Regions from separate parts of the Pseudoalteromonas sp. JSTW genome, predicted to be linked through region 1. Evidence: predicted binding sites of a transcription regulator. Region 1 holds the regulator's gene; each other region holds the start of a gene.

Region 1 (8,150 bases):
TTGCTTATCAAGAGTTAAAAGATAAACTTAGCTTAACAGATGAGCAAATTGCCTATATTGGTGACGATGGTCCAGACTTACCGGTTATGGAAAAAGTCGGATTTGCCGTTGCTGTTAATGATGCTCATCCATTAATCAAAAAACTGGCTCATTACACCACCCTGTTACCTGGTGGCTTTGGAGCTGTGCGTGAACTAACTGATTTATTAATGCTAGAAAATGGCAAACCGCTAACTAGCGATGGAACGAGCGCATGAATATAGCCCGTATTTTACTAAGTGTTGTTTTTGTTTGTAGCATGGTTTGGTTATGGTATCCGTACTTTAATCAACCGACAAACACAGTGCTCAGTGAAGACGAGATTATCGCTACACCTGATTATACCGCAATCGCATTAAAGCAAACAGCCTATGATGATCAAGGTAAAATCAGTCATAAAGTGGCCGCTGCTAAAATGGAGCTGTATCAACAGCTCGGGTTCACCTTTTTTGAGCAACCCATTTTCACCATTTACGGTGATCAGCAAGTTTGGCAAGTAAAAGCCAAAGAAGCCACGTTATATGAAAACGATCAGCTTGTATTCGAAGGGGATGTAGTTGCTAAAAACCTTACCCATAATGGCATGATCGAAGATATTAAAGCTGAGAACATTAACATCGACATTGACAAAATGACCATGTTTTCTAAGCAACCTGTCACGCTGACAGGACCGAATTTAAAAATTACCGGTAAAGGTTTAAAAGCCGATTTAAAAGCCGAAATTGTTGAGTTAACTAACCATACACGAACCATATACTATGACCAATAAACTTAAGAAATTACTCCTGATCCCAAGCTTATTGATTGCGTTTTCTGGCGCAGCTGCTGAGCAGGCTGGCACACCAATCAGCATTAGCTCTGATCGCCAAGAAGGTCAGCTAAAAAATGGCATTGGTATCTTCGAAGATAATGTCGAGATCATACATGGTAACCGTCGTATTACAGCGGATCGACTCGAAGCACATGCAGGTGAAGTTGAAGGCACGGTTGAATTAATTATTGCCACAGGAAAGCCCGCTTACTTTGAAGAAAAACAAGCTGACGGCACTATTATGAGCGCCAGTGCTGAAGAAGTTCGTTACGATGTTGCTAAACGCTTATTAACACTCGTTGGCAATGCACAAGTGACTCAAGCAGGCCAAAAAGTCAGTGCCAAGAGCATTACATACGATATGGAACAGCAACTGATAAGTGCCGAGAAAGATGAAAACTCGACCGATCGTGTACACACTATTTTAGTGCCTGTTGATAACAAAAAGAACGATGAAGGCCAGCCATGAGCACACTAAAAGCAGAGCTATTAGCTAAAAGCTATAAGGGTCGCCAAGTTGTAAAAAATGTAGGCCTTGAGGTAGAAGCTGGCAGCATTGTCGGTTTACTTGGGCCAAATGGCGCAGGTAAAACAACCACCTTTTACATGATTGTGGGATTAGTGCCCAGTGACAAAGGTAAAATAAGCATTGATGATAACGACATCACCTTATTGCCAATGCACAGCCGCGCTCGCTTAGGTATTGGCTATTTGCCACAAGAATCATCGATTTTTAGAAAACTGACTGTTTATCAAAACTTAATGGCCATTTTAGAGACCCGTAAAGATCTCAATAAACAAGGCCGCGAAGAAACACTTAACAGCTTACTTGATGAATTTAGCATTCAACACATTCGTGACAGCCAAGGTATGGCATTGTCAGGGGGTGAACGCCGTCGTGTTGAAATAGCACGCGCACTGGCCGCTGACCCTAAATTTATTTTGCTCGATGAGCCTTTTGCTGGTGTTGATCCTATTTCAGTGTTAGATATAAAGAAAATTATTGAGCACTTAAAAAATCGTGGTATTGGTGTATTAATTACTGACCACAATGTGAGAGAAACCCTTGATGTTTGTGAAAAAGCCTACATTGTTTCTCATGGGGAGCTAATTGCATCAGGTACACCTGAACATGTGTTAGCCGACCAAACTGTACGCGATGTGTATCTAGGCGAGCAATTCAGGCTTTAAATACGCCACCGACTAGAGCATCTGCTAGACTTATAACAATGACAATAAATCAAATAAATAGTTAACGGCATCGTGCTATTGTTTGATAAGACTAAAAAGGATTGTTAGGGATACATGAGGCAATCATTACAGCTGCGCATGGGCCAGCAACTTACAATGACTCCACAACTGCAACAGGCTATCCGTTTGTTGCAGCTCAGTACATTGGATCTCCAGCAAGAAATTCAAGAAGCGTTAGACTCTAACCCTTTGCTTGAAGTTGAAGAAGCAGATTATGCAGAAGAGAGTATTGGCAAGAACGAGCAAAAAGCCGAATCTGACGATACCCAACTAAGCGCGTCGGCTGACGAAGCTGCGAGCGAGTACGAGCAAGAAAGCAGTGATGCCCTCAACAAAGACACCGTAAGTGACGACTTAGCAATGGATGTTACGTGGGATGAGTACATGAGTGCTGCCCCATCAAGTTCCTCAGGTCCAATGCCTGAAGATGAATCAATTTACCAAGGCGCATCAACCGAAACTCTCCACGAATACCTAATGTGGCAGTTACAACTAACTCCATTCAGCCCAACAGACGAAGCGATTGCCGTTGCGATTGTTGAGGCAATTGATGATTCGGGTATTTTAACCGTAAGCTGCGAAGACATTGTTGAAAGCTTCAATCAAAATAACGATGAAGAAGAAATCGAACTTGATGAAGTCGAAGCTGTCTTAAAAAGAATCCAATTATTCGATCCTGTCGGTATTGGCGCCCGTAGTTTACAAGAATGTTTGTGTATTCAATTACGCCAATTCGATGCTGACACCCCCTATTTAGCTGAAACTAAAATGGTGTTATCAGAACATATTGAATTATTAGCGAGTCGTGACTATCGCACTTTGATGAAAAAGACTAAGCTTAAAGAAAGTGAGCTGAAAGAAGTCATGACATTGATCCACAGCTTAAATCCAAAGCCTGCGGATACAATTGTTAGAGAAGAGTCTGAATACGTGATACCCGATGTATCCGTAAAAAAAATAAAAGGCCGTTGGGTAGTTGAACTAAACCCAGACTGCATGCCGAAAATCAGAGTGAATAGCCACTATGCGGCGATGTCACGTTCTGTAAAATCAAGCAGTGATAGCCAATTTATTCGCTCTCATTTACAAGAAGCAAAATGGTTTATTAAAAGCTTAGAAAGCCGTAATGACACGTTATTAAAAGTGACTAACTGTATTGTTCAACAACAACAGGCTTTCTTTGAACATGGTCCTGAGGCCATGAAACCCATGGTATTAAATGATGTCGCAGAAATGGTCGAAATGCATGAATCAACAATTTCGCGAGTAACAACACAAAAATACATGCATACCCCGCGGGGAATTTTTGAGTTGAAATATTTCTTCTCCAGCCATGTAAGCACTGAAAATGGGGGTGAGTGTTCATCTACGGCAATTCGCGCTTTAATCAAAAAGCTAATCGCCGCAGAAAACACAGCTAAACCATTGAGTGATAGCAAAATTGCAGATATATTGGCTGAGCAAGGAATTAAAGTAGCTAGACGGACAATAGCAAAATATCGAGAGTCTCTAGCAATACCTCCGTCGAATCAGCGTAAGAGTCTGATTTAGACGTTTTACATAGAAGGAAAATGCTTATGCAACTAAATTTAACTGGTCGTCATGTAGAAATCACAGATTCATTAAGAGACTATGTAAACACCAAGTTTGCGAAACTAGAAAGGCATTTTGACCACATTAATAATGTTCATGTCATTCTAGATGTAGAAAAACTAAGCCAAAAAGCAGAAGCAACTTTACATGTAAACGGAGGCGAGTTATTTGCCTCTACTGAACACCAAGATATGTATGCAGCCATCGACTCGTTAATCGATAAACTTGATCGTCAAGTAATTAAACACAAAGAGAAATTAGCTCGACACTAAATTATGAAACTTAGTTCACTTACTAACCAGGACTGCAGCAAAGCTGCGGTCCTTTTTAATAGCAAAAAAAGAATTCTCGAATTTATCAGCGAACTGGCTCATGAGCAGCTCCCTCATTTATCTCAGCAAGATATACTCAATGCCCTATTGAACAGAGAAAAATTGGGCAGCACGGGTATTGGCCGAGGTATTGCGATTCCACATGGTCGTATGAGCGGTGCAGATCAGCCACACGCATTTGTAATTGTGAGTGAGTCACCTATAAATTTTGATGCAATTGATAATCGTCCAGTGGATATTTTTGTCGCACTCATCGTACCAGATGGTGACTGTCAGCTTCATCTAAAGACCTTATCAACAATTGCTGATAGACTTAAAGACAAAGAATTTTGTAAACAGCTACGCAGTGCTAAAACAGATAGTGATCTGTTTAAAGTCATTGCATCAGAGGCATAAATGGAATTAATTATTATCAGCGGTCGCTCTGGTTCAGGTAAATCAGTCGCTTTACGAGTACTTGAAGACTTAGGCTATTACTGCGTTGATAATATTCCTGTAAACCTGCTTCCTTCGTTAGTACGCAGTGTGTCAGATAATTACGACAAAATTGCTGTAAGTATCGATGTGCGTAACCTGCCGAAAGAACAGCAAGAATTTAACGATATTCTTGAGTATTTACCGGGCTTTGCAAAACCCACGTTGTTTTATTTAGATAGTGATGATCAAACACTAATCAAACGGTTCTCTGAAACTCGCCGCTTACACCCATTATCGATTGACTCGCTGCCGCTTGATTTAGCGATTAAACAAGAAAAAGTATTACTGGATGTTTTGATCACCCGTGCCGATTTTATGATTGATACGACCGATCTCAGCGTGCATCAGCTTGCCGAATCTATTCGCGAAAAAATACTGGGTAAAAAAGACAAAAAGCTCATTATTACTTTTATGTCGTTTGGCTTTAAGCACGGCATTCCAAAAGAAGCTGATTACGTATTTGATGCTCGCTTTTTACCGAATCCACACTGGGAACCGGATCTAAAACCACTGACAGGCTTAGACCAACCAGTAAAAGATTACCTTGCTAGTCACAGCATAGTGCAAAAGTTTACATGGCAAATTCAAACCTTTGTACAAACATGGCTCCCTCACTTAGAGCGAAATAATCGCAGTTATTTAACCATTGCGATTGGCTGCACAGGTGGACAACATCGCTCGGTTTACTTAGCGCAAACCATTGGTGAGAGCTTTTCGAAAAGTCACGCAAACGTGAAAATACGCCACCGCGAGCAAGATACCCAATAGGCAACGACGATGCATGCTGAAGACACTTTTTTAATCCAAAATAAGCTTGGTTTACATGCACGAGCAGCCACGGTTTTGGCACAACTTGCACTGCAATTCGATGCTAAAATAACGCTTTACCAAGACGATAAAGAAGCCGAAGGCGATAGTGTATTAGCCTTAATGTTACTCGAAAGCAGCCAAGGCAAAGAAGTCCGTGTGGTGTGTGAAGGCCCCGATGCTGACGCAGCACTCAATGCAATAGGCGAATTAATTGCACAACGCTTTCATGAACAAGAATAGCATTTGCTAAGCCTTGACTGTTTACGTTAAACTTGCATTGGGTATTTAAAATTCCTGTTAAATATCCTACTTTTATATCGCTCGCTTCTCTAAAATACATTTTTCTTAGTAAATTTATCTCAGTGCGGCGATATCCCTGCAAATACTAAATTTAGCAACTATGCTGTATTTGCTGAGTCAGATTTTAAGCTATTTTTTCAGTTGTAAGGACGCCAATGCCAGAAGCCTTTGAACAAGATTACCCGCTACAACAACTAAAACAGGTGACCAAGTCACTCAATAGTGGTCAATTTGTTCAAGTGCGCGGCATGTTAGCAAAAACAGCACCGTGTGATACCGCACTCCTTTTAGAATCATCTCCGCATAAAATTCGCCGTATGCTTTGGCAGCTGGTAGACCCTGATGTGCGTGGTGACGTATTAGAAGAGCTCTCAGAAGATGTACGTTTAGGCATTATTGCCCAAATGGAACCTGAGCACATTGCTGCCGCAACCGAAGACATGGACGACGATGATTTAGGTGAGGTTCTTCGTAGCCTACCTGATACAGTCTACCAAGACGTTGTCGGCGCCATGGACTCGCAAGATAGAGAAAGAGCCACCCAAGCCCTGTCTTATCAAGAGCGCTCAGCTGGTGCCTTGATGAACAGCGATACGGTAACCATTCGCCCAGACGTCACACTAGATGTTGTTTTACGCTATCTGCGTTTACGCGGCGATTTACCTGAAGGCACCGATGATTTATACGTCGTTGATAAACATAATTGCTTTTTAGGGGCATTATCTTTAACGACGTTGTTGACCAATCCCTCAGATAAAGTGGTTCGCGACCTGATGGATGAAGACTGTGAATCTATCTTAATATCGATGGATGAAAGCGACGTGGCACAATTATTCGAACGCCATAACTGGATTTCAGCCCCCGTTGTAGATGATAACGCGCACTTACTAGGGCGTATTACCATCGATGATATCGTTGACGTTATCCGTGAAGATGCCGAACATAGCTTATTAAGCTTAGCGGGTCTTGATGATGAAGAAGATACTTTTGCTCCCGTATTGAAAAGCTCGCAGCGCCGCTCTATTTGGCTAGGAGTCAACTTATTAACTGCTTTACTCGCTGCAATAGTCGCTAGTTTTTTCGAGAATACATTAGCTATCTTACCTATTCTTGCTGTACTAAATGGTATTGTTCCCTCAATGGGAGGCGTAGCAGGCAGCCAAACGCTTACACTTGTTATTCGTGGTATTGCTGTTGGCCATATAAACCAAACTAACCAACGCTTTTTATTACTCAAAGAGCTCGCTATCGGCGCGCTAAACGGGGTAATTTGGTCTATTTTAATTGCGGGTGTTGTCGCGCTGTGGCAGTGGGACTTTAAACTCGGTGCGGTGCTTGCCTTTGCTATGTTCATGAACTTAGTGGCAGCAGGTATTGCAGGGGCCAGTATTCCGCTTATTTTAAAGAGAATGAAAATTGACCCTGCATTAGCAGGCAGCGTAGTGCTTACGACGGTGACAGATATAGTGGGTATTTTTGCCTTTTTAGGCACTGCGACTTGGTTACTTATTTAAACTAAAAACGGCCCATGTGGGCCGTTTTGCTTTTTATAATCTATGTTGCTCGTTGCTTATTTTTACCAACACGCGGTTTGGTGTTCGCCTTCTTAAATTGGCTAAAACCTGTGTGGCGGGTTAGTGCAGCTCGGCCTGTGCGCCCTTTCCCTTTAGCAGCCTTTTCATTGCGCCCTTCCTCAGGAACTAAACAATGAGGGCCTTTACCAATGAGATTCGCTTTACCCATTTTTTTAAGAGCTTCACGGATCATCGGCCAACCAGCCGGATCATGGTAACGCAAAATTGCCTTATGCAGACGACGCTGACGTGCCCCTTTTGGAACAGGTACTTGCTCCGTGTTATTTTTAATATTACGCAACGAGTTCATCTCGGTATGATAAATTGTCGTCGCATTCGCCATGGGTGAAGGATAAAAGTTCTGAACTTGATCAAGCTTAAAGTCATTCGATTTTAACCACAGCGCCATATTCACCATGTCTTCATCTTTGGTGCCAGGGTGAGCTGAGATGAAATACGGGATCAAATACTGCTTTTTACCTGCCTCTTTCGAGTATTTATCAAACAACTCTTTAAACTTGTCGTAAGCGCCCATACCTGGCTTCATCATTTTCGATAACGGGCCATCTTCGGTGTGTTCCGGTGCTATTTTCAAGTAACCACCAACATGGTGAGTGACCAGCTCTTTAACATAGCGAGGGTCTTCAACGGCTAAATCGTAACGCACACCCGATGCAATTAAGATCTTTTTAATCCCTTTTACATCACGTGCTTTTTTATATAACTCAATCGTCGGCGTGTGGTCGGTGTCCATATGTTTACAAATATCAGGGTAAACACACGATAAACGACGGCATGTACTTTCTGCTTTTTTACTCTTACAACGTAATTTATACATGTTCGCTGTTGGGCCGCCTAAGTCAGAGATAACCCCTGTAAACCCTGGCACCTTGTCACGAATTTGTTCAATTTCGTCAATGATAGATTGCTCTGAGCGACTTTGGATAATACGTCCTTCATGTT
Region 2 (8,150 bases), 180 kb from region 1:
AAAGCAACGCGACGGCGCTTTTCGTCATCTTCTGCGCGAATAAATCGGCCTAATTCAGGGTAGGTACGGTAGGCTCTTTGATAATCTTGTTCGGTGCCCATCACTCGTGACGAGTGGCTTTTGTTGCCATATTCAGCAGCGCCAGAAAATCGCCATGTAAACATTAATGCAGTGAAGGTTTCAGCCTCTTTTATTCGCGCCTTTAAGGTTAAGAAGTCGCTATAAGTAAGCTTGGCTTGCTGTCCCACCATTTCTTTTTCAACACTGGTATAGGGCTTTATATTAGTTACATCTGGAGACATATCAGCGAGTTGGTCATTAATTTGTTTGGTAAAACCCTGCATAACGGCCACCACAGTGACAACCGCAGCGACCCCAATGATGATCCCTAAACAGGTGAGGGCACTGCGCATGGCATTGGCTTTAATTGCCATGAGTGCCGCTTTACTTCCTTCCATTATTGCAATAGCAGATCTAAACATGCAGCCTTGCTCCTTCACCTTTACGAGTGTCGCTCACCACTTTCCCATCGACGAGTCGAATAACGCGTTGACAATGGTCGGCAATATCTTGCTCGTGAGTCACTAAAATAATGGTGTGGCCTTCGTTATGTAATTCATCAAATAGGGCCATGATCTCGGTGGTCGTTTTGCTATCTAAGTTACCGGTTGGCTCATCACCAAGTAGAATGTGTGGCTTGGTTACGAGCGCGCGGGCAATGGCTACACGTTGTCGTTGACCGCCAGATAGCTGGCTAGATAAATGGTTCACTTTATCGCCAAGGCCAACACGCTGTAATGACTCAAGCGCTTTTTTTTTGCGTTCTTTCGCGGGGATAAAACGATAAACGAGCGGCTGCATAACATTTTCCAGTGCGGAAGCGCGGGGTAATAAGTTAAAACTTTGAAATATGAAACCCATGCTTTCATTGCGTTGATGAGCAAGCTCAGTTTCACTCATTTGTTTAACTAACTTATCTTTTAAATAGTAATCACCACTGGTTGGGGTATCTAAACAGCCAAGCAAATTCATTAAGGTTGATTTACCTGAACCCGATGGGCCGATGATGGCAACATACTCATTTTGTGCAATTTCGATATTGATGTCATCCAGGGCTTTGAAAACTTGCTCGCCCATTTTGTACTGTTTATTAATATTAGTCAGTTTGATTACCACAGACATCAGGATGCCCCTTTTACAAGGCTGTCTTTAATTGCCACGGTATCGCCATCTTTTAATGAACTAAGCGGTCTTGCAGGACCAATCACAATGCGTTCACCCACCGTTACACCCTGTGTTATCGCTTGCTCTATATCTGATGAAATTCCCACCTTAACAGGCGATTTAGTGACGGTGTTATCGGCGTTTAGCTTCCATACAAAGTAGGTATCGTCTTCCTTTTGAATTGCTTCAATGGGGAGTTTTAAACCATTTTCGGTAATGCTTGTGGCAATTTCAGCTCGGCAACTCATACCAGCATAAAGTTGACGCTCAGTGGCATCAAGCAGCACTTTGACTTTAAACGATAGCCCTTGCGAACCTGGTTGGTTTTTTGCTGAAGTGCCAATGTTTATGACTTTTCCTGTAAAGGGTTGATTAGGGTAGGCTGCGGCATAAATGTCGGCATGTTGATTTAACTTTATGCCAGCAATATCAGTTTCATCAACCCGTAACTCCGCTAAAATTGCACTGGGGTCGGCGACTAGCATTAGGTCTGAACCAATAATGTTTGTCGTACCGGCTATCACGGTCTCACCTTCTTTAATGTTGACAGAAGCGAGTAGCCCACTCATGGGTGCGCGAAACACACTTTTATTTAAACGGTCTTCGGCAATCAGCAACGACGCTTGTGCTTGATGATAGGCTTCACGTTTCGCTTCAATATCAATTTCGGCTAAATCACGCGCGTTTTGTAGGTTTTCATACACTTCTTGGCCTGCAAGCCCGACTTCATAGAGCTCTTTTTGTCGACTTAATTGTCGCTCAATATTTTTCAGGCGTGTTTCGCTGTGTTTAATATCAATCTCGGTTGCACGCAACACCGCTTTGTTTCGCGCCACCTCAGATTCAAATGCAGTGGTATCAAGGCGCATTAAAATATCGCCTTCGGTGACACTTTCACCTTCTTCAACAAATACCTTCGCAACCCGCCCAGTGACTTCTGAGCGTAACTGTACTTGGGTGTTAAATACCAGATTACCAGAGGCCAAAATTGAATCAGCAATACTACCTTGTTCAACGTTTGCTACATGCATTTCAGGCACTTTTTTGCTGTTTGTTATTTGCTTAGATATGAGTAATGCTGCAAATGCCGTGATAGCAAGGCTAATAATGATGGCTTTTTTCATGTTACTTCCTTGTGGGAGTAAGAGCGGCAATGCCGCTCATTTGATAGCTAGATGATTGCAATAACTGTCCAAATACCGTAGATCGCGATACTGGGTAGGGCAGCAAACAGGAGTGCTTTATTAAAGTTGAAGTTAGTCCAACACTTTAAACCGACTGCCGCTAGTACAATGCCCCAGATAGAGAAAATGTTTAGGCTTTCAAGCATGGTATAAAAAGGATGACCGACCTCAAGGCCGATGAGCAATTGATTGATTGAGGCATAATTAAAGAGGGTTGGTGAAAGCTGGTTGTTGCTGGCAGTTAAAACGAGGATCAATATACCCAAGCTTGAAATAACCATTGGCATCATGGTCCACACGCCAAACCCATACCACGCACCGTAACTATAGTTAGCCTCTGGATCTTGCTTTGATACAAATAGGTAGTAACCCGCCATCAATGCATTAATAACAGCTAAGCCAATAATACCACCAAAGAGCGCAAACCATACCTGCATATCAAGCGTTTGCTCCATGCTTTGACGGATCATTTTTTGCTCAGCAATTGTGGCATCAACACTGGCTGCAGCGACTTGCTGATCGATTAAAAACTGAGGATCTGCTTTGTTATAAAAAGCGAGCATACTTGCCGCGAGCATGCCTGCAAGTAATATGAAAGCAACAAAAGACCAGCCTTTTGCCTCCTTCACTCCATTAAACGCTTTGCTTGGGCTGATAAAAATATCAACTAGTGCTGTCACTGCATTCGACGATTTCATTATTATTCCTTGTTAAGTAACATTTATTTTTAGGTACTAAAATACCCTGATTTATTATTAATTAGAAGTCTGACTTGTAACTATATGTTAACAGTTGTGAATAGGGAAATTGTGTTATTCTTTAAATAGTAAGATAGGTGTAATAATCAAGATTAAGTAGGTATATATAGTGAATAACAATGTGCGTTGTATTGATGAATTAGTACTGGGATTTTGGCGCTTGCTAGATTGGCAAATATCACCACAGCAATGCTTAAGCTTTTTAGAGCAAGCCATTGAAGTAGGGGTTACACACACTGACCATGCTGATATTTATGGTGAATACGGCTGCGAAGCTGAATTTGGTAAAGCGTTACAACTAAAGCCGAGTATTCGTGATGAAATAAAAATAATCACTAAATGTGGAATTAAACCCGCATTTCCCAGTTTAGGCTTGCAAGGCAAAGCGAATCATTATGACTCGAGTGCAGCCCATATCATCGCATCCGCTCAGCAATCGCTTAAACACTTTAATACCGACCGATTAGATGTGTTACTGATCCATCGCCCTGATTATTTAATGAATGCAGAAGAAGTAGCTGAAGCATTCAATACTTTAAAAGCAAATGGTGATGTTATTGACTTTGGTGTTTCAAACTTCACGCCGTCACAACTCAGCTTACTGCAGTCCCGTTTAGACTTTGATTTAGTCACGAATCAAATAGAGTTTTCGCCTTATGAGATGAAAGTGCTTGATGATGGGACTTTGGATCAATGCCAATTACTTGATATTAAACCCATGCTTTGGTCACCTTTAGCGGGCGGGCGTTTATTTTCAAATGACGATGAAAAAGCAGTGCGTTTGCGTGCGGTGTTGGAGCAAGTTGGCAACGAAATTGGAGCCAGCTCTATCGATCAAGTTGTGTATACTTGGTTACTCATGCACCCAAGTTTGCCATCGGTAGTATTGGGTACAGGCAACATTGCCCGGGTTAAATCAGCCGTCGCAGCGAAAGAATTCACGATGAATCGTGAGCAATGGTATCGTATTTGGCAAGGCTCTACAGGCCACAGTGTGCCATAATTTTAAAGTGCGCTTTAACGAGAAAAGGGCCTTTCGGCCCTTCGTGTTGCAGCAAGTAACACATTCTTTTTTAAAGCGTAAAGTCAACTGCGTAAGCGACATACACTTTTACATCAGAGCCATCAATGTCTGTGTCAGACACGCCAAATGTAAAGCCGTCTTTTGACACAGAAACACCGTAGTCAATGATATTATCATCACCAATGAAATCGCCTGAGTAATGACCCAGATGAAGAGCCATTTCTGCACCGGTACTGCCAACTGGGAAGCTATAGTCAGCATTTAAGTATAAAGAATCTCCAAAATCTGTACCGTCACCGCTGGCTGCTGATGTAGCAAGGATTGCAGCACCAAAAGTGAAACTACCCATGCTGATGCTACCGTAGATCTCTGAAAAGTCAGCGTCAGTATAAGATGCTGCATCAGGGTAAGCATAATAAATGTAGCCAACATCGTAGCTAAATGTTTCATTGATATCACCGCCAAAACCTGCATAAAGGTCTAGCTCGTAAGTCATGTCGTCAGCCCAGCTGGCATTCGATACCCAAGTACCTGCGTAAAAGCCAGATTCACTTGCGTAATCAATACCGCCCTGAATTGCAGCATCACCCCCAGTTTGCTCTTGACCACGCCATAAATAGTTTGAAGTAGCCGCAGCGTTTGCTGTTACTTCTGCATAACTATATGTTGAGCTCAAAGTTAATAGCGCAATGGCGCTTGCTACGACCGTTTTTTTTAGTTTTAGCATGTTTCTCGTATCCTGTTGTTATGTTGATTTGCCCCATTTCAGATTGCAGTCTGGTTATTATTTGAGGACAGTTTTTATGTGTTGTCTGGATACGATGTAGCACTGGTTGTGCCAAGTTAATTCTGAAAGGGATATTTTATGTTTAACTGCTTTAAAAACAGCCTTTTAAGCGTGTTATTTTTTAAAGTTTAGATTTATTTGAATTGTTCATGCGCACACCTGTGGTGCAAAAAATAACCCGGTTGCACAATCGCGAAGCAACCAGGTTTTTCTTGTTTGATAGAGACTTAGCCAAAAATGGCACGCATTAGGCTGATTGTTTCTTCAACGCTACGTCCTTTTTCAACTTCGCTGACGATAGAGTCTCGTTTTGCTTTTATATGCTCGGGGATATCGTCACTTGCAAGCGCGCGGTCTACTAAAATCTCAGCAGACTCTTTGCCGCGACGCACCGTCTTTTTACCTGCTGAGCTCGTTGTACTCTTAGGCTTGTTTAACAACTTAATATAATTAGAGTTATCTGCGGTGCTCTTATCTGCATAATAGAAGAAGCTCGGTAATAGGGCTTTGATTTCAACTAAAGATTGCTCAAGCTCATTTGCTGCACTGGCCATTTTGAACCAAGGCATGCTATGAATTGCAGTAACCACGTCTTGCCAATAACGTTCAAAATCACGGTTGTTTAATTTAGGAACTCCCAACGAAGCGCAAAGCGCATCAAGCTTACTATTTGTAATAGGCGTAAATACATCAGGGCGGCGCATTGCTAATAAGCGCGTTGCAGGCGCAAGCGTTGGTTTCTCTTCGCTGCCTGTAAAGGCCATAAAGTAAGCAACCATAAAATGTTGATAGTGTTCTTGTGTCACATCGCCTTCTAGGGGAATGTGCGCTAGGGCTTCGTCAAAAGCCGCAGGCAGGTCGCTCAGCATTTGATGGAACCCTTTGGCGCTTTTGGTTGAAGCAAACCATTCAACATCAAAGTTATAGCTACTTGGGTCAAGAGAAGCCGTGTGTTTGCCTGCAAAAGCCAAGCGGTCTTCTGGAATCATTTCTTTTAAAGTTTGTGATTTAATTGCGCCAATGTAGTTTGCTAAACGTAATTGCTCATCAAGCGCAATGAGCTCTCTATGTTGCTCAATAAAGCCTGTAACGACAGGCCAAGGTGCAACGCGCAGCGTTTTCAATTGCAAGAAGCTAATGGCAGAGATCAGTAAGTCGTGAAGTTTTTTTAATGTCGGTAACTGCTTATCTTCTAATAAATCATAGTTAATACGATCGCGGCTTGCACTGAGTAGCTCATAGCACCAACCTAAAAAGTCTTCTGGGTGGTTGTCTACTTTCACGGCCATTAGGTTGAGGCTTAGCTCTGAAGATTGCTTGAGAATATTTTGATAAATTTGACTTTCTTGCTCGCTAAGCGCCATTTTTGACGGTGAAATAAGCAGTTTCTTCATGCCTTGTAGACTCTCCAGTTTGATATATTTTTTAGTCACTTTATTTTAGCTTAAATAAGCTAACAGCAACAGGGGCGTGCATCATACCGAAGAATACAGGGGATGCAATCTTGATAAGTTAAATCTGCACAAGATTGCATTTAAAGGCGTTAATCTGCTTCGTCTAGTGAAAATAATTGCTCGACAGTTGTATTAAACTGCCGGGCTATCTTTAATGCAATGATCACTGAAGGCGTAAAGCGAGACGTTTCGACCGTACTAATTGTTTTACGTGAAACAGCGATAGCATCGGCTAGCTCTTGTTGCGAAAGCCCTGCGGCTTTGCGATATTTTGCAATATGATTTTGCACTATTGCTCCTAGTCTCTACTTTGCCAAAGAATTGAGATGCCATATATTAAACTCATTTCAGCCAAGTAAAAGGTAGCCATCATGCTATGAGAAACATCTAAAGCTAACTCATCAGACAATAAATACACCGCACCCATACTAAAGAGTAAACCAAGTACAACATGTTTATAGGCAATGGTGTCAATCGTATTTAAAAACTCATCTTTATAAGTAAGGCGATATTTCATTTTCCATGTAAATCCACCTCTTATCACAAACATACAGAATGATCCCAGAAAAGCAGCACTGCCTAAAAACAACAAGGGGGCCGATGTTTGATTAAGCGCAGGGTAAACACTGATAATGAGTAGAGTGATCCCCATAAACACTGAAAACCATGCATTTTGGCTCATAAATTTCTCTTCCGTTTGGATATCTTGCTTTGACATAAATCTTCCTTTTAATTTTAATTGTAACCTCTAGGTATCGATGTAACCTTTGGGTATCATCTAGTCAACTATTTAATGTAACCTAAAGGTTTCAAAATATTTCAGCGACGATTCATATTTGTCTACCTAAGCTTGCTGAATAGCCTTTTTATTTGTTTAGCAATGATTTTCGGCTTAACACCCGCTATGATATGAACAATGTTTGCCCATTTTTAAGGATGATTATGAAAACCTTACTAAAGATTATTGGTGTCATATTCGTATTACTAATTGCCTTAGTAATCGCCGCACCGTTTCTTATCCCAACTGATGCAATCTTTAACAAAGTCTCGCAGCAAGTTGAACAAACGACGGGTCGAAGCCTCACCATTAACGGTGATAAAAAACTGTCGGTTTTCCCTTCGTTGAAGCTTGAACTGAATGATGTGCATTTTGCTAATATGCAAACGGGTTCACAAAAAGACATGGCAAGCATGCAACAGTTGGCCATTCATATTCCCTGGATGTCGCTTTTCGGTGGTGAGTTTAAACTTGATAAGTTCGTTATCAACGAGCCAACAATTTTGTTAGAAACTGATAAAAATGGCAAAGCTAACTGGCAGTTGTTTGATGGCGTAGCCGAACAACCAGAGACTGAGCAACAAAAGAGCTCAGGAGCTGTAAATTTGCCTGATAACTTTGATATTCAGTTAGGTGAAGTGGCAATTTATGGCGGAACCTTCACGTATCTAGATGGTAAAACGGGCGCAAAACAACAGATTAGTGACTTAGAGCTGGCTATTTTACTCCCATCACTGCGTAAAACATTAGAGCTTAAAGGCGGGATTACCTATATGGGGGAGCGCTTTGAACTTGATGTAACCCTTGATACACCCGTGAAAGTGATTGAAGGAGCGACTTTTAATGTCAGTACAGAGGTTGATTCACGTTTGGTAGATATGACTTTTAAAGGTGCGATTGCTGAAATGGGTCAAGATGTACAAGGTCAATTGTCTATCAGC
Region 3 (8,150 bases), 250 kb from region 1:
TGATTTACTAATGTATCCCTCAGTGCCATCATGAGTTTATGTGCACTGCCTCCTGACATTGCTAACGGATCGAATTCGCTGGTGCCTGAGTATTTTAAATTAAGCGGTGTGGTTATTTTTGAATACGGAATATAACCCATTGACCAGTTTTCGAACTCCCTTTCGTAAATTTCGCAGTAATTCAGCATAATAATATTTCGATGCCGATTATCATTTAAGATCTTATGATAGGTTGCATTTACCGCCTGTCGAGATCCCTCTAGGCACTGTAAAAAGTGCGAACTATTAAAACACAGCAACCCTGTTACATTCGACGCATGATTATTTTTCTGTGCTTTTTCAATGATATCCTCAATATCACTCGGCCCAAATCCTTCACAAACTTCACTCGTATAAATAAGCCTGACTAAATACATCCTGATCTCCTTCAAGGTAGATTTAAAAAGATAGTACAGATAGAGGCTTTAGCAAAAAAGTGGCAACTTGCGGTTAGAGGTTAGAGGTTAGAGGTTAGAGGTTAGAGGTTAGAGGTTAGAGGTTAGAGGTTAGAGGTTAGTAGACAAGTAATTAATTTATCAATAGAAATAAAATACGCCACCCCTTAGTAACAACAAGAACGAACATTTGTGAGTGTTACGGCTGACAGCAAAAAACAAGTCTCCTTAAACAAAAAAGCCGCCGTATTTTGCAATACGACGGCGTGTTATTTTGCGTGAGCTAAAAGCGTAAATTAGCCTTTAGAAGCACGGCTCGCACGTTTACGATCACTTTCAGTTAAGTGACGCTTACGAATACGAATATTTTCAGGTGTTACTTCTACTAACTCGTCATCATCGATAAACTCAAGCGCTTGCTCAAGTGTGTAGTTCAATGGTGGTGTTAATGTTTGCGCTTCATCAGTACCTGATGCACGAACGTTCGTTAGCTGCTTACCTTTAAGTGCGTTTACAGTTAGGTCGTTATCACGGCTATGAATACCGATAACCATACCTTCGTAAACTTCTACACCGTGACCGATGAATAGCTTACCGCGCTCTTGAAGGTTGAATAATGCGTTAGTTAACGCTTTACCTGTTGCGTTAGCGATCATTACACCATTTTTACGTAGACCGATGTTACCGCCTTTATGAGGACCGTAATGATCAAACGTGTGGTACATAAGACCTGAACCTGATGTAAGCGTCATGAAATCAGTTTGGAAACCAATTAAACCACGGCTCGGCATCATAAAGTCCATACGCATACGGCCTTTACCATCTGGCGCCATGTCAGTTAGTTCACCTTTACGCAGACCAATTTGTTCCATGATAGAACCTTGGTGCTCTTCTTGACAGTCAATCGTTACTGTTTCGTACGGTTCTTCTAATACACCATCTACAGTGCGTAAGATTACTTCTGGACGAGAAACAGCAAGCTCGTAGCCTTCACGACGCATGTTTTCGATTAAGATACCTAAGTGAAGTTCACCACGGCCTGATACACGGAAGCTATCTGGGTTGTCAGTTTCTTCAACGCGTAATGCAACGTTGTGAACAAGCTCAGCTTGTAAACGCTCAAGGATATTACGTGATGTTACGAACTTACCTTCTTTACCCGCAAATGGCGACGTGTTTACAGAGAACGTCATTGTTACTGTCGGCTCATCAACTGATAGCGGAGGTAACGCTTCAACGTTAGAAGGCGCACACACTGTATCAGAGATTTTTAATTCGCCGATACCTGTCACAGTTACGATATTACCCGCATAACCACGGTCTGTATCAATTCGCTCAAGACCTAAGTAGCTTTGAACCGCACCAATTTTACCATTACGTTTTGTGCCATCAGCACTGATAATAGTTACTTGTTGGTTAGGCGCTACAGAACCACGCTTGATTCGGCCGATACCGATTACACCTACGTATGAGTTGTAATCAAGTTGAGAAATCTGCATTTGGAAGTCACCTTCAGGATCTGCATCCGGTGGTGATACTTCGTCAACGATCATCTTGAACATAGGTTCCATGTTGTCAGATGGTTCGTCTAAATCTAATGTTGCCCAGCCGTTGATAGCTGATGCGTAGATAACTTTAAAGTCTAACTGTTCGTCAGTTGCACCAAGGTTATCGAATAAATCAAAGATTTGATCCATAACCCAATCAGGGCGTGCACCCGGCTTATCAATTTTATTGATAACAACGATTGGCTTCAAACCTTGCGCGAACGCTTTTTGCGTTACGAAGCGCGTTTGTGGCATTGGACCTTCTTGAGCATCAACAAGTAACAATACTGAGTCAGCCATCGAAAGTACGCGTTCAACTTCACCACCGAAGTCGGCGTGTCCTGGGGTGTCTACGATATTGATGTGGTAATCATTCCAAGAGATGGCTGTGTTTTTAGCCAAAATGGTAATACCACGTTCTTTCTCAATGTCGTTTGAGTCCATCACGCGCTCTTCATTACCGCCGCGTGTTTCTAATGTGCCTGATTGCTCAAGCAGTTTATCAACCAAAGTTGTTTTACCGTGGTCAACGTGGGCGATAATCGCTATATTTCTTAACTTTTCGATGCTCATATTTTTTCTCAGAGAAATTGAATCTCATTGATCCTGCAAGATCTACGCACTCACCTGCATTTTCAACAGATGTCTAAGCATAGGATTTAAAAGGGCGCATATTATCCCTTAATAATGGCATGGATGAAAGTTTATCCAATACAATTTTATAAACTTTCTTCAGGCTTTTTATAAGTATCTGTTTTATAAATGACAATTTTATTAATTTTATCTTTAATCGAACATCAAAACTGGTAAAAAATCACCTTTTTAGCAATATTTTGGCACTAAAGCACATTTCGTTTATGCTATCTAGGGTGGCTAATCGTTGTGCAAATACAACCGGTAAGCATAACGCACCACAATGAACATTTTACGCACCAAAATAGTGCAAAAATAATTAACAAAATGCGCTTTATTTTATTTTTATAAGCCTAAACAAGGCGTTAAAAATTTGGCATGAAACCAGCTTACATAGAACAAAAGCAATAATGCAGCAAAAATAAAACCCAACAATTGGAGGACACATGTCACAATCGGTTTTAGATTTTATCAAAGAAAATGACGTTAAGTTCATTGATTTACGCTTTACTGATACCAAAGGTAAAGAACAGCATGTTTCTATTCCTCATCATCAGGTTGATGAAGACTTCTTTGAAGACGGCAAAATGTTTGACGGTTCTTCAATTGCTGGTTGGAAAGGTATCAACGAATCAGACATGGTATTAATGCCTGTTCCTGAGTCTGCTAAAATGGACCCATTTTCTGAAGAAGCAACTTTAATCGTACGTTGTGACGTTGTTGAGCCTTCAACACTTCAAGGTTACGAGCGTGACCCTCGCTCTGTTGCTAAACGTGCAGAAGAGTACATGCGTTCAACTGGTATCGCAGACACTGTATTATTTGGCCCAGAGCCAGAGTTCTTCCTATTTGATGACGTTAAATACAAATCAGACATGTCTGGTTCTATGTATAAAATCGACGACATCGAAGCGGCTTGGAACTCAGATAAAGATTACGAAGGTGGCAACAAAGGTCATCGTCCAGGTGTTAAAGGTGGTTACTTCCCATGTTCACCAATCGACTCATCTCACGACTGGCGTTCAGCAACGTGTTTAGTTCTTGAAGAGCTAGGCCAAGTTGTTGAAGCACACCACCACGAAGTAGCAACTGCGGGTCAAAACGAAATCGCAACACGCTTCAATACAATGGTATTAAAAGCTGACGAAATCCAAGAGATGAAATATGTTATCCATAACATGGCTCACCTTTATGGTAAAACAGCGACATTTATGCCTAAGCCGCTTGTAGGTGATAACGGTTCTGGTATGCACTGTCACCAATCTTTAGGTAAAGATGGCGTGAACATCTTCGCTGGTGACAAATACGCAGGTCTTTCTGAAGAAGCGCTTTACTACATCGGTGGTATCATCAAGCACGCTAAAGCAATCAACGCATTCGCTAACGCGTCAACTAACTCGTACAAACGTCTTGTACCAGGTTTCGAAGCGCCAGTAATGCTTGCATACTCTGCACGTAACCGCTCTGCTTCAATCCGTATCCCTGTAGTACCATCTGCAAAAGGACGTCGTATCGAAGTACGCTTCCCTGATCCAACAGCAAACCCATACTTAGCATTCTCTGCAATGCTTATGGCTGGCCTTGACGGTATTCAAAACAAGATCCACCCTGGCGATGCAATGGATAAAGACTTATACGATCTACCTGCTGAAGAAGCAGCTGAGATCCCACAAGTTGCCTCTTCACTAAGCGAAGCACTTGCTGCTTTAGATGCTGACCGTGAGTTCTTAAAAGCAGGTGGTGTATTCACTGACGACCTAATTGATGCATACATCTCACTTAAGAACAAAGAAGTTGAAAAACTTAACATGACAACTCACCCAGTTGAGTTCGAAATGTACTACAGCGTTTAATACGTCGTAGACAGTAAATAATTAATGTGTGTTCTCAAGCCCGCTTTGGCGGGCTTTTTTAATGGTAATTAGGCGTGTTCTCCTCTACAGTTTTAATTACATAAAAAAATGCAGGGTCGCAGGGTGAAAAGAACAACTTTATTGGTATTTTTGTTACTATCAGTAAGCTTTTTTAGTTATGGAACAACAAAAAAAGTGTATTCGTGGAAAGATAAAAATGGTGTTCTAGTATTTTCTGATACGCCACGCCCCGGTGCTACCGAAGTAAAGCTTAATACCCCTAACTTGACCATGCCTGCTACCGACACCAGTATTCTTGATAACACAGCCAGTGCAACACCCGTAAACTTTAAAATCGCTATTTCCTCACCTGAAGACAAAGCAACAGTCAGAGAAAACTCCGGTTCTGTTTATGTTACAACCCGTGTCATTCCTCGCTTTGCAACGGGTTTTAAAGTACAACTTTTTGTAAATGGTGCCCCCCATGGTGAACCAAGTAATAGTTCTACTTTTGCACTACGAGGCGTAAATCGAGGCGAGCACACATTACAAGCCAAACTATTTAATGCGAACAATAAACTCGTTTCGGTCAGTCCAGTTAGCACATTCTACATGCACAGAGCGTCTGTTTTTGGTGGGAATTAATTTTTTCAAACGCGCCTCGCAATGCAAAAGGATTATGCTAAGCTGCACTTAATCGTAACGCACTAAAATGGTGCAACCATGCTCAGTGATACACAATTTAACTCAGAATTGCTCGACAGCATTTGGAAAAATTTAAGTACAGCGGTTATTTTACTTAACCGTGATTTTAAACTTGTTTATGCCAATGATAGTGCCAGTGAGCTACTTGGTTTAGGGCCAAAGCGCATTCTCAACCAACCGTTTGATAACCTGTTTAACTACCACTCTATCGATCTTAAACGCATTGCTCAGTATTCACTCTTTGATGGTGTTGATTGCCACCAGCATAGAGCTGACGTGGTGTTCATCGATTCTCGCCATGCCAAGCTCACAATTAGTACACGCCGAATTACCAATAAAGATGACAATTATATCTTGTTTGAATGCCGCCAGATGGACGATGAAATTCGCCACGATCAGGCCTCAAATCAAATGCATCAGTATCAAGCTGCACGTAATTTAATTCGTGGTTTAGCCCACGAAATAAAAAATCCTTTGGGGGGTATACGCGGAGCGGCGCAATTATTGCAGTATGAGGTTGATCAGCAAGAACGAGATCAATGTGCAGAACTCATTATTGAACAAGCAGACCGCTTACGTGAATTAGTCGACCGTTTACTTGGCCCGAATCAACTGCCACACAAATCGTATGGCAATATTCACCAAGCGCTTGAGTCTGTCGTTAAATTAAGCATGCTTGATAACAATGCAAATATCACGTTAGTGAAAGACTATGACCCGAGCATACCCAGCGTATATATCGATCAGAGTAAAATTCAACAAGTGGTATTAAACATTATTCGTAATGCACAACAGGCGCTCGTTGATGGGGGAGAAATTAGAATAAAAACCCGTATCAACCATCAACATAGACGCCCTGGTAAAGCACCGAAGAAAACCTTGCTGATCCAAATTTCGGATAACGGTCCAGGCATAGACAAGAGTTTAAAAGAAACCTTGTTTTACCCGATGATTACCAATAAAGAAAATGGGTCGGGTCTTGGCTTATCCATCGCGCAAACGTTGGTTGACCAACATGATGGACACATAGAGTGTGACAGTTGGCCAGGCCATACAGAATTTAATATCTATTTGCCTTTTACGGATTAATGGTTTTTTTGGAGTAGTCATGAAAACAGTGTGGTTAGTTGATGATGATGCCTCAATACGCTTTGTATTAGAAAAAGCGCTGGCACGAGCAGGATTTGAAACTCAAAGCTATGCCAATGCGCAAGAAGTGCTGAATGCTTTAAAGTTTAGCCAGCCTACCGTGCTGGTGTCTGATGTGCGTATGCCTGGTATGGATGGTATGGCGTTACTAGAAACAATCGCTGAGCAAAACCCTGGGTTACCTGTCATTATCATGACTGCCCACTCGGATTTAGATTCGGCGGTGAATGCGTTTCAAAAAGGGGCGTTTGAATACCTCGCAAAACCGTTTGATTTAGAAGAAGCCGTTTCTTTAGTTGAAAGTGCTTGCCGTGCAAACTCCACAAAGAAAACCAGACGCAAACAAGCGCCGCAAACCAATGCCCATATCATTGGTGAAGCCCCTGCTATGCAGGAAGTGTTTCGTGCAATAGGTAAATTATCTGCGTCAAGCATGAGTGTTTTAATCAATGGCGAATCAGGCACTGGTAAAGAGCTTGTCGCCAGTGCATTGCATAACCATAGCCCACGAAAAGAAAACCAGTTTATTGCTCTTAATATGGCTGCCATCCCTAAAGAACTGGTTGAGTCAGAATTATTCGGCCATGAAAAAGGCGCGTTTACAGGGGCCGACAGTATTCGTAAAGGCCGCTTTGAACAAGCGAATGGCGGCACGCTATTTTTAGATGAAATTGGTGACATGCCACTGGATGTACAAACCCGTTTATTACGTGTTTTAGCCGATGGTGAGTTTTACCGTGTTGGCGGGCATCAAAGTATTAAAGTAGATGTTCGTATTATTGCCGCCACCCATCAGAACTTAGAAGACTTGGTAAAACAAGGTAAGTTCCGTGACGACCTATTCCACCGCTTAAATGTGGTGCGTCTTCGCTTACCAGCTCTTCGTGAACGTACAGAGGATATTGAACGTTTAGCACAACACTTTCTCCATAAAAGCGCCAAAGAGCTGCAAGTCGAAAGCAAAATTTTAAGCCCAAAAGCGACCGAGCAATTGCGATTATTTAACTGGCCGGGTAACGTACGTCAGCTCGAGAATACCTGTCGTTGGTTAACCGTAATGGCACCTGGAGAGCTTATCAGTGAGCAAGATTTACCACCGGAAATTATCGCGGCAGAACCTGTAGAGCAAGAAGGTGATTGGCTTGAAGCTTTCCAACAGTGGTTAAACCTCGAGCTTAAACAAGGGAAAGAAAACATTTGGCCCGCGATTCAAGCTCAACTGGAAACTCGTTTAATTAAAACCGCACTGGCAAATTGTGCAGGCCACAAACAAGAGGCTGCGGTTAAAATTGGTTGGGGGCGCAATACATTGACCCGCAAGTTAAAAGAGCGCAATATTAGCTAATTTTGCGTTATAAACGATGTAAGTAATGAAGTTAATCGAACATATTCCGCTTATTAAGCAGATGGAAATTATTAACCGATTGGCGTTCTTTCGGGAGTTTACCCTGAGTGAACGACAGGTGTTATTAGAATCTTTCAGCCATTTGTATTTAGTACAACAAGGTCGAGCTGTATTTAAACAGTTTGATAATGACAAGCGACTCTATATTGTTTTGAGTGGTTCATTAATCATCTTTAAGCAAAGCCATTTGCTTGAGCTCGGCACCATTGAACCGGGTGAGTTTATTGGTGAAGGCGCATTTATCAATAATCGCGAGCGCAGTACTAGCGCCCGCGCTAAAGTGGATACTATTTTACTGGCAATCACACCGGAAGCCCTCACCCGTTTGCCAAACGTGATACGCGAAAAAATTAAAGATCGCATCATCGAAGGCATGAGTGAGCGTATTATTAAACTGAGTAACTTCCTCGAATCACGCGGCTAA
Region 4 (8,150 bases), on a different replicon from region 1:
GACTGATTGTTCTGTATTCTCGGTGTGGTCGGCATCGCTATTCACAGCCTGTACTTTTCAGATGCATGCTTTTCAAGCTTTATAACCAAGCCATTAAACGTGCTTGTATTGATAGGGCTCCACCATTAAAGTGGAATTCACGTATCGTGATACGGACGCTTTGGTAAAGCATCAGCCTTCATTACTTTTTAATACCCATCTCAATTTACCCAATGAGCAATTAAAACGAACGCTAGAAATAATGAGACCAGTTGCCAAAATAGCACTGGATTTCGCTCAAGTAGTGGTAATTTTCTACTGTAGATTGGGTTAGGGTTATGCATATCAAATAGGAACTCAGATAAGCTTTGATACCTTTTTTGCATATCAGGGCGACATGCTTTATTAATTGCAGCATCGACCCAAACCGGAATTTTTAAGTTCTTTTGAATCAGAGGCTTGTATTGAAGTTTTGCCAATTGTCTTGTACTAGATAATTTTGCAACAGAAACACCGTAAGGGTAGTCACCACTTAACATATGGTAGGTAATGACAGCAAGAGCAAACAAATCACTCGTTGAATCAGGCCAATCACCTAAAAAGTACTCAGGAGCACTATACAACATGTCACCCGGTACATGCCCCTCAATTTGATTAAACTGTAACCCATGCAGACTTGCAGAACCTAAATCTAATAAAGTGAGATTGCCATGACAATCGATTATTATATTTTCGGGCCGAATGTCTTGATGCAATATGCCTTTACTATGTAATGCGCCCACGGCCGATACAAGCTGAGTTAACCAACCACGCACCTGTTGCAAGTTTGCCCGACCATTATCGTTAAGCCATTGCCGAAGGGTAATACCTTCAACTAGCTCGGTTAAAGTATAAAAAAAGTGTCGTTTAGAGGGCGACACTGCTTTAACAACGCTAGGGTGGTTAACCTTGGCAATTAACCACTCCTCTTTGGCGAGTTCATCTAAGTAATTAATATCTGATTGCAAAGACACCGATGGAACTTTCATGACAACGTTTAATCCTGTGCCAATGTCTTGAACTTTAAATAAAGAGCTCCTATCGCTCTTATGCAACTGTTTAATAAGCTTAAAATTGTCTACGACATCACCCACTTTCAGATCGTTTACCACAGGTAAAAACCCTTCGTCTGAGTAATCTGAGCTCTCTACTTGCTGGTGTTTTAATAGTTTAATAACTTGGATAGTAAGATTATCGTCACTGCCGTTAGCTTGAGCAAACGCCGTGACTTTTTCACATGCGTATTGCAGTTGCTTTTCTGTGCAACAGCCTTTAAAGAAATTTAGTAACATCTGCGGAGAAACAAATTCTGTCACTCCATCCGTTGCGAGTAAAACGTAATCGCCAACACTGAGCGCGATATGTTGAATATCTAACTGCAAATTAGACCTAATGCCCAGTGCATTACTTAAATATTGATGATCAAACTCATCGGCAGCACGGTGCTGTTTGCTGCAACAAACAATCTCATTACCTTGAATATGGAATATACTTGAATCACCGCAGTTAAATAGGCAAGCACTCGTTTCGGTTATGATCACTCCAGAAAAGGTGCATACAAATCCGTGATCAAAATTATCCCTATACCGACTATATTGTGTCTTTGCTAGCAGCTGCAGATTAATGACTTCAAGTACTTTTCTGCCAGCCCTTGCAGGTGACCATACATCACTAGTTCGTAAATATTCATCACAGAAAAGCGTAACAGCCAAGTCACTCGCATACTGACTAACCTGGCTGCTACTTATACCGTCTGCAATAGCAGCAATTACACCTTTCGAACGTTTACCATCTAACGTAGGGATGTAACATTTTACGCTGTCCTGATTGACCAGTTTCAACCCTTTCAATGAATGGGATTTTGCTATTACATGCGAAGTCATTGTTAACTTTTCTTGCCTATTTTTACGCATTATTGGTTTAACTATTTTGCAATGACATTGTCGCCCATCGGTGCAGCTGTTTCCGTTAACTTGCGTTTTGGTTTTGTGCGATAGTGCGTCGTATACAAAGTGAGTCCAGTGAAAGCGAGACCACCAACTAGATTTCCAAGCGCGGTTGGAATTTCGTTCCAAATTAAATAATCAACAACGGAAAAATCCCCCCCCATAATTAGGCTGAACGGAAATAAAAACATATTTACAACGGAATGTTCAAACGCCATGAAAAAGAACAGCATAATCGGCATCCACATCGCGATGACTTTACCACTGACATGCGTAGACACCATTGCTCCTACAACCCCCATTGACACCATCCAATTACACAGCATGCCGCGTATAAAGATGGTCATCCAGCCTTCAAAACCATATTTCGCATAGCCTAGAGTACGTGCTTCACCGATGCTGGATACCTTAGCGGCAATTGCACCACCATCAGTGTTAAAACCCATAGTGAAAACAAACGACATCATAATTGCCACAGTTAAAGCACCTGCAAAGTTACCTACAAAAACAAGCCCCCAGTTTCTCAGTATTTGCGGCCAAGTAACCCCAGGGCGCCGCGCAAGCCAAGCTAATGGAGTCAACATAAAGACACCCGTTAGAAGATCGAACCCCATTAAATAAAGCATACAAAAACCGACCGGAAAAAGAATTGCTCCAATCAGAAAGACCCCCGTTTGCACCGCAACAGTAATTGCAAAGACAGCAGCTAATGCCAAAATAGCACCTGCCATATAGGCACGGATAATCGTGTCACGCGTGGACATATAAATTTTTGATTCGCCAGCATCCACCATCTTTGTAACGAAATCACTTGGTAACAAGTAAGCCATGTTATTCACCTTTGATAGTTAATTTTTATGTTAATTTCACAGTTAAAATGTGACTATTTTCCAGGCAAAAAAAAACGCCCGCATCGACTCTTTTAGAAGAGCAGATTGCGGACGCCATTGTCCTTTACATTTCCAATTGTCACAGTCAGTGCAACTGTTCACAACTAATTAAACAAGTTATATGCCAACAATAGAAAACCAATAAAAGCCATTAAATTTCAAATATATAAATTAGTAAAAGTCAAAGACACAAAATTAAAAATTAACACTTGCTTTACTTTGGAGCATAAAACGCATCAATTTGGGGCGAATGGGTGATTATGAGCACTACAGTGATAAGCCTAAGCCGTGACTATAATAAATAATTGCCTCGCTTTTTCTTGAACTGTAAACCCCATTTACAGGCGAGGTAGTTGCGTTTAATAAAAATCCAAATAACACAGAGCAAACTCTCAAAAGGCGTATTTTTACACAGGGAATAATAATTGCTTATAACAAAACTATTCTATCTATGTAGTCCCTAATATATGTCGACACCATCAAATAGTACGAAACAATTTCTACTCGCAGCGAAACATGCCGAGCTCAATAGTTTGTATGCATTAGCATCAAATTGCAGGATTGTCATGGCTGCTACATGTATGATTCATCAACTTCAAAGAGAACGAGGAACAGCAAACGTCTATTTAGGGTCCAAAGGTACAGCGTATAAAGCACACTTACCTCTACAATTTAAGCACACCTCAGATGCAGAGGAGGCGCTAAGAGCACGCTTAAAATCAAAGTTCTTAAGTAGTGATTCAATGCATACTCAGGTAAGGCTTTTAACATCGATTACATTAGCGTCTCAATGCCTTGATCAGTTGCCAACATTGCGCAAACAAATTCAAAAACAAGATGTCACGCCACTCAAATCAACTGATGCGTATTGCCGTTTAATTGGCAAAATAATAAACCTTATTTTTGAGGCGGCTGATGTATCTAATGATGCGTCAATCACAAAAACGTTAGTGGCATTATTCAACTTTATTCAGGGCAAAGAATTAGCGGGACAAGAGCGCGCGCTGGGTGCAATTGGATTTTCACAGCAACAGAAAGATCAAAATATTTTATCTAAAATGCAAGAGCTGGAACGTGCGCAACACGATATTTTTGAGCGGTTCCTAGAGTTTGCAGCAGCCGATGAGCAATCTGTATGGAAAACATTAAAACAATCTGAACTGACAAGTGATATCAATAAACTTCGAACAATGTTCAAAGCGCTATCCGAAACGAATAGCTATACTCCCGAGCTTGGTGAAGTGTGGTATGAAGTTGCTACGAAACGAATTGATGGATTACAAAACATTGAAAATATGCTGACCTCTCGACTCATGGAGCAGGTTCAAGTCCGTATAGAAGAAGCAAAAGGAGAAATATCAAATCATAATGTATTAATGGAAAAAATCGCGGAGGATAACACGGTTGATTCAAGTTTTAATATGCTATTTGATCACCAGTTTTCTGGATTACATGGTATAGAGATGGGTGTCTTAGAACAACAAGAGAGAGAGGTTAGAACTGGTCACAAATCGTTTTACGATTTAATTTGTGAACAAGCAAACCATATTAATCACATGACGAACGAGCTAGAGAATGTAAAGCGAGCACTGCATGAGCAAAAGGTCATTGGCAGAGCCAAAATACTCTTAATGCAAAGTTCTAAAATAGGCGAGCAACAAGCGCATCAGTTGTTACAAAAAACAGCGATGTCTCAAAACCAAACTTTAATAGAAGTCGCCAATAACATCGTTGCCAAGGTCGCTAACATTTAGCGTTGATTTAGAGTACTCAATCAACACTGAAATTATCCGAAAATTTAGCTCTTCCAGCTTATACTTCTTCGAGGAGCAATTGATTGCGACAGCATTTTTAATGCTGTCGCGCAAAATTTAAAAAAGCGAATTAAAATGGCAGTTGCCACGGCACTCTTTCTTTAACAAAGTAGTCTGCCTTTAACATTGCTAAATTTACATCTTTACGCTGATTTACTACGTCACCAATGATGACTAAAGCAGGCCCTGTAAAGTCTTTAAGTGCGTGTTCAACATTAATTTTTGCCAGTGTTTGGCAACATATTTTTTGTTCTGCTAACGTTCCTTTATCAACTATTGCTATCGGTGTATTAGGTTTCATACCGTGTTCAATCAGCTGCTTCACGATACTGTCAACACGCGTTAACCCCATATAAAACACTAAGGTTTGTTTTGCAGCAACAAGCTGGGACCAATTTGCTTGTTGTTGTTCATCTTTGAAGTGGGCGGTAACAAACTGCACCGATTGCGAACATGTTCTATCAGTTAAGGGGATCCCGGTATAAGCACTACAAGCACTCGCAGCTGTCACACCCGGTACAATCGCAAATGGAATATGGTGTTCAGCAAGCGCATTTGTTTCTTCTGATAAGCGCCCAAAAATAGAAGGATCCCCACCTTTTAGACGAACAACTATTTTATTTTCTTGTGCTTTTTCAACTAATAAACGACTAATACTAGCTTGTGGCATGCTATGGCAACCTTGCCTCTTACCTACAAATATAACCTCCACATTTGACGGGAAATACTGCTGTAACTCGCTACTGACTAAACAATCAACCAAAATCACATCAGCATGTTGAAGTATGCGATGTGCTTTCATGGTCAACAGCTCTGGATCGCCAGAGCCTGCACCAATCAAATAAACTTGTCCCTTTTTACAACCCTGGATGTTTAAACGTTTTGTTTGAGTATGTGAAGCGGCCAACTTAACTTTGTTAAGAAGTTCATTATGTACATTCATTACCCTTTTAAATGCCGTATTGGTAAAGGTAAACATGTGAGAAACCATCTCATTCTCCTAGGTGCTTCTGAAAACTGTTTTCAGTTAAAGCAACACTTCAATTTTATTGCCATTAATACGTGCGTCATATACTGGCAACTTGATACTGTCATCATCTAAACAGCGGCCATCACTGAGCAAGTACCGTTGCTTATAAAGCGGTGATGCGACAAAAATTTGCTCATCAGTACACCCAACTAAACCACGATAAAGTACATTTGCTTTACCAATCGGATCATAATTACCAACAGCATAGACCTGCTTTTTCTGCATTTCACAATGCATATAAAACAGCGCGATTTGTTGTTCTTGTAGATTACTATCGCGCACGAGAGCACACACGCCTGAATCCATAACCAGATCTGAAACCTCACAAACAGGTTGCCAATTTTGATTGCTATTACTCATAATTATTTCCTATGCTAACTCGCGTTTTTCTTCTAATTTCGCTGGACGAATTTGCCCTCGCTCTTCGACAAATTGAATATTTACATCTTGTTTATCGCTATTTACGAACTGACGAAAACGTTTTAATGATTCAGGGTTTTCGAGTGTCGTTTTCCATTCACACTGGTAGGTATTAACAACTCGTGCCATTTGTGCTTCAAGCTCATCTGCAACTAATAATTCATCATCAATTACCACTTTTTTTAGATAACATAAACCGCCCTCCATATTTTCTAGCCATACAGAGGTACGTTGCAGTCGATCGGCTGTTTTAATATAAAACATCAAAATGCGGTCGATGTATTTGACTAACGTGACACTGTCTAAATCGGTGGCAAACAGATCTGCATGACGTGGCTTCATTCCACCATTACCGCATACATAAAGGTTCCAGCCTTTTTCAGTTGCTATAACACCAATGTCTTTACTTTGCGCTTCTGCACACTCGCGAGTACAGCCAGAAACCGCAAATTTAATTTTATGTGGCGCTCGTAACCCTTTGTAACGATTCTCAAGGTTTATCGCCATTGTGACGCTATCTTGCTGACCATAACGACACCATGTGCTACCAACACAAGATTTAACGGTTCTGAGCGACTTACCATAGGCATGTCCTGTTTCTAAGCCTGCGTCGATTAATTGCTGCCAAATAAGAGGAAGTTGATCAACCCGAGCACCAAATAAGTCAATTCGTTGTCCCCCGGTTATTTTGGTATAAAGACCAAATTGTTTAGCGACTTGACCGATTACAATTAACTTATCAGCTGTTATTTCCCCGCCAGGAATTCTTGGTACAACCGAGTAAGTGCCATCTTTTTGCATATTGGCAAGGTAGGTGTCATTGGTATCTTGCAGCGCTACATGTTGTGGGTTTAGGACGTAGTCATTCCAGACAGAAGCCAGAATAGAGCCGACCGTTGGTTTACAAATTTCACAGCCTTTACCTTTTCCATACTCAGCTAATAAGTCAGAAAAACTCTTAATACCTTGTACTTTTATAATGTCGAATAATGCTTGGCGACTGTACGCAAAGTGCTCACAAATATCTGTCTTGATTTCAACGCCTCGTGCAGCAAGCTCACTATCAACCACATTTTTTAAAAGATTCGCACACCCCCCACAACCTGAGGCAGCTTTAGTACACGACTTCACCGATGTAATATTTGTCGCACCAGTATCAATCGCGCTGATAATATCGCCTTTAGTTACATTCAAACACGAGCAAATAGAGGCTGAAGCAGGTAAGGCATCTGCACCTAAACGCGGCTTTTCTCCAGATGAAGGTAAAATAAGTGATTCGGGGCTCTTCGGTAACTCAATATCATTAAGCATGTACTGCGATAGACTGTCGTAGTCTGATGTATCACCAATCAGCACCGCTCCCAACAAACGTGACTTATCAGCACTAACAACCATTTTTTTGTACACACCAAGAGGCTGATTTTCATAGGTATAAGTTAATGCCCCGGGGGTACGTCCGTGGGCATCACCAATTGAACCTACATCAACGCCCATCAGTTTTAACTTTGTACTCATGTCTGCGCCTGTAAAATACTCATCAGACTCATCACCAAGCACAATGTGGTTCGCAACAACTCGAGCCATTGTGTAACCTGGAGCTACTAGGCCAAATATAAAGTTATTCCAAAGCGCACATTCGCCAATTGCATAAATATTCTTATCTCTCGTTTGGCATTGGTTATTAATTACGATACCGCCACGTTCACCTACCTCTAAAGCACACTCTCTGGCTAACGTGTCGTAGGGTCTAATGCCAGCAGAAAATAAAATAAGATCAGTTTCAAGTACGTCACCATCGCTAAAGTAAAGTTGATACCGACGTTCTTTACCCGCTTGAATTTCTTGCGTTGCTTTAGAGGTATGCACATGCACGCCAAGCTCTTCTATTTTTTCTTTAAGTAATTTTCCGCCTCCAGCATCAACTTGCACCGCCATTAATTGAGAAGCAAATTCGACAACATGAGTTTCTAAGCCTAGTTGCTTTAACGCGTTTGCAGCTTCAAGACCAAGCAACCCACCCCCAATCACCACA

Evidence for each region. Region 1 encodes sigma-54, which starts transcription at its own class of promoters, with help from an activator protein. Its sites were predicted from a motif close to GTTGGCACGNNNNTNGNNT; they were not measured.
Region 2: GZH31_RS01310 (TorF family putative porin) is a predicted target of sigma-54. The motif match lies at 5,015-5,033, and genes of this name have one in related genera.
Region 3: glnA (glutamate--ammonia ligase) is a predicted target of sigma-54. The motif match lies at 2,987-3,005, and genes of this name have one in related genera.
Region 4: GZH31_RS16605 (formate/nitrite transporter family protein) is a predicted target of sigma-54. The motif match lies at 2,965-2,983, and genes of this name have one in related genera.

Annotation. Positions count from the first base shown of each region.
Region 1 is NZ_CP058972.1:450,045-458,194, reverse strand. Features, by position in the region: gene kdsC (3-deoxy-manno-octulosonate-8-phosphatase KdsC) at 1-257, shown strand, start outside; gene lptC (LPS export ABC transporter periplasmic protein LptC) at 254-808, shown strand; gene lptA (lipopolysaccharide transport periplasmic protein LptA) at 798-1,319, shown strand; gene lptB (LPS export ABC transporter ATP-binding protein) at 1,316-2,041, shown strand; gene GZH31_RS02185 (RNA polymerase factor sigma-54) at 2,156-3,652, shown strand; gene hpf (ribosome hibernation promoting factor) at 3,679-3,966, shown strand; gene ptsN (PTS IIA-like nitrogen regulatory protein PtsN) at 3,970-4,422, shown strand; gene rapZ (RNase adapter RapZ) at 4,423-5,271, shown strand; gene GZH31_RS02165 (HPr family phosphocarrier protein) at 5,281-5,553, shown strand; gene mgtE (magnesium transporter) at 5,769-7,127, shown strand; gene GZH31_RS02155 (YgiQ family radical SAM protein) at 7,168-8,150, opposite strand, start outside.
Region 2 is NZ_CP058972.1:270,693-278,842, forward strand. Features, by position in the region: gene GZH31_RS01285 (ABC transporter permease) at 1-482, opposite strand, end outside; gene GZH31_RS01290 (ABC transporter ATP-binding protein) at 475-1,182, opposite strand; gene GZH31_RS01295 (efflux RND transporter periplasmic adaptor subunit) at 1,182-2,348, opposite strand; gene GZH31_RS01300 (YIP1 family protein) at 2,396-3,106, opposite strand; gene GZH31_RS01305 (aldo/keto reductase family oxidoreductase) at 3,276-4,169, shown strand; gene GZH31_RS01310 (TorF family putative porin) at 4,240-4,917, opposite strand; gene GZH31_RS01315 (hypothetical protein) at 5,205-6,371, opposite strand; gene GZH31_RS01320 (helix-turn-helix transcriptional regulator) at 6,521-6,721, opposite strand; gene GZH31_RS01325 (hypothetical protein) at 6,730-7,149, opposite strand; gene GZH31_RS01330 (AsmA family protein) at 7,374-8,150, shown strand, end outside.
Region 3 is NZ_CP058972.1:201,563-209,712, reverse strand. Features, by position in the region: gene GZH31_RS01035 (BLUF domain-containing protein) at 1-416, opposite strand, end outside; gene typA (translational GTPase TypA) at 731-2,554, opposite strand; gene glnA (glutamate--ammonia ligase) at 3,061-4,467, shown strand; gene GZH31_RS01020 (DUF4124 domain-containing protein) at 4,591-5,112, shown strand; gene glnL (nitrogen regulation protein NR(II)) at 5,191-6,261, shown strand; gene ntrC (nitrogen regulation protein NR(I)) at 6,281-7,666, shown strand; gene GZH31_RS01005 (cyclic nucleotide-binding domain-containing protein) at 7,692-8,150, shown strand; gene GZH31_RS01000 (arylamine N-acetyltransferase) at 8,139-8,150, opposite strand, start outside.
Region 4 is NZ_CP058973.1:53,046-61,195, forward strand. Features, by position in the region: gene GZH31_RS16600 (bifunctional protein-serine/threonine kinase/phosphatase) at 201-1,931, opposite strand; gene GZH31_RS16605 (formate/nitrite transporter family protein) at 1,943-2,794, opposite strand; gene GZH31_RS16610 (nitrate regulatory protein) at 3,421-4,608, shown strand; gene cobA (uroporphyrinogen-III C-methyltransferase) at 4,739-5,611, opposite strand; gene nirD (nitrite reductase small subunit NirD) at 5,696-6,058, opposite strand; gene nirB (nitrite reductase large subunit NirB) at 6,068-8,150, opposite strand, start outside.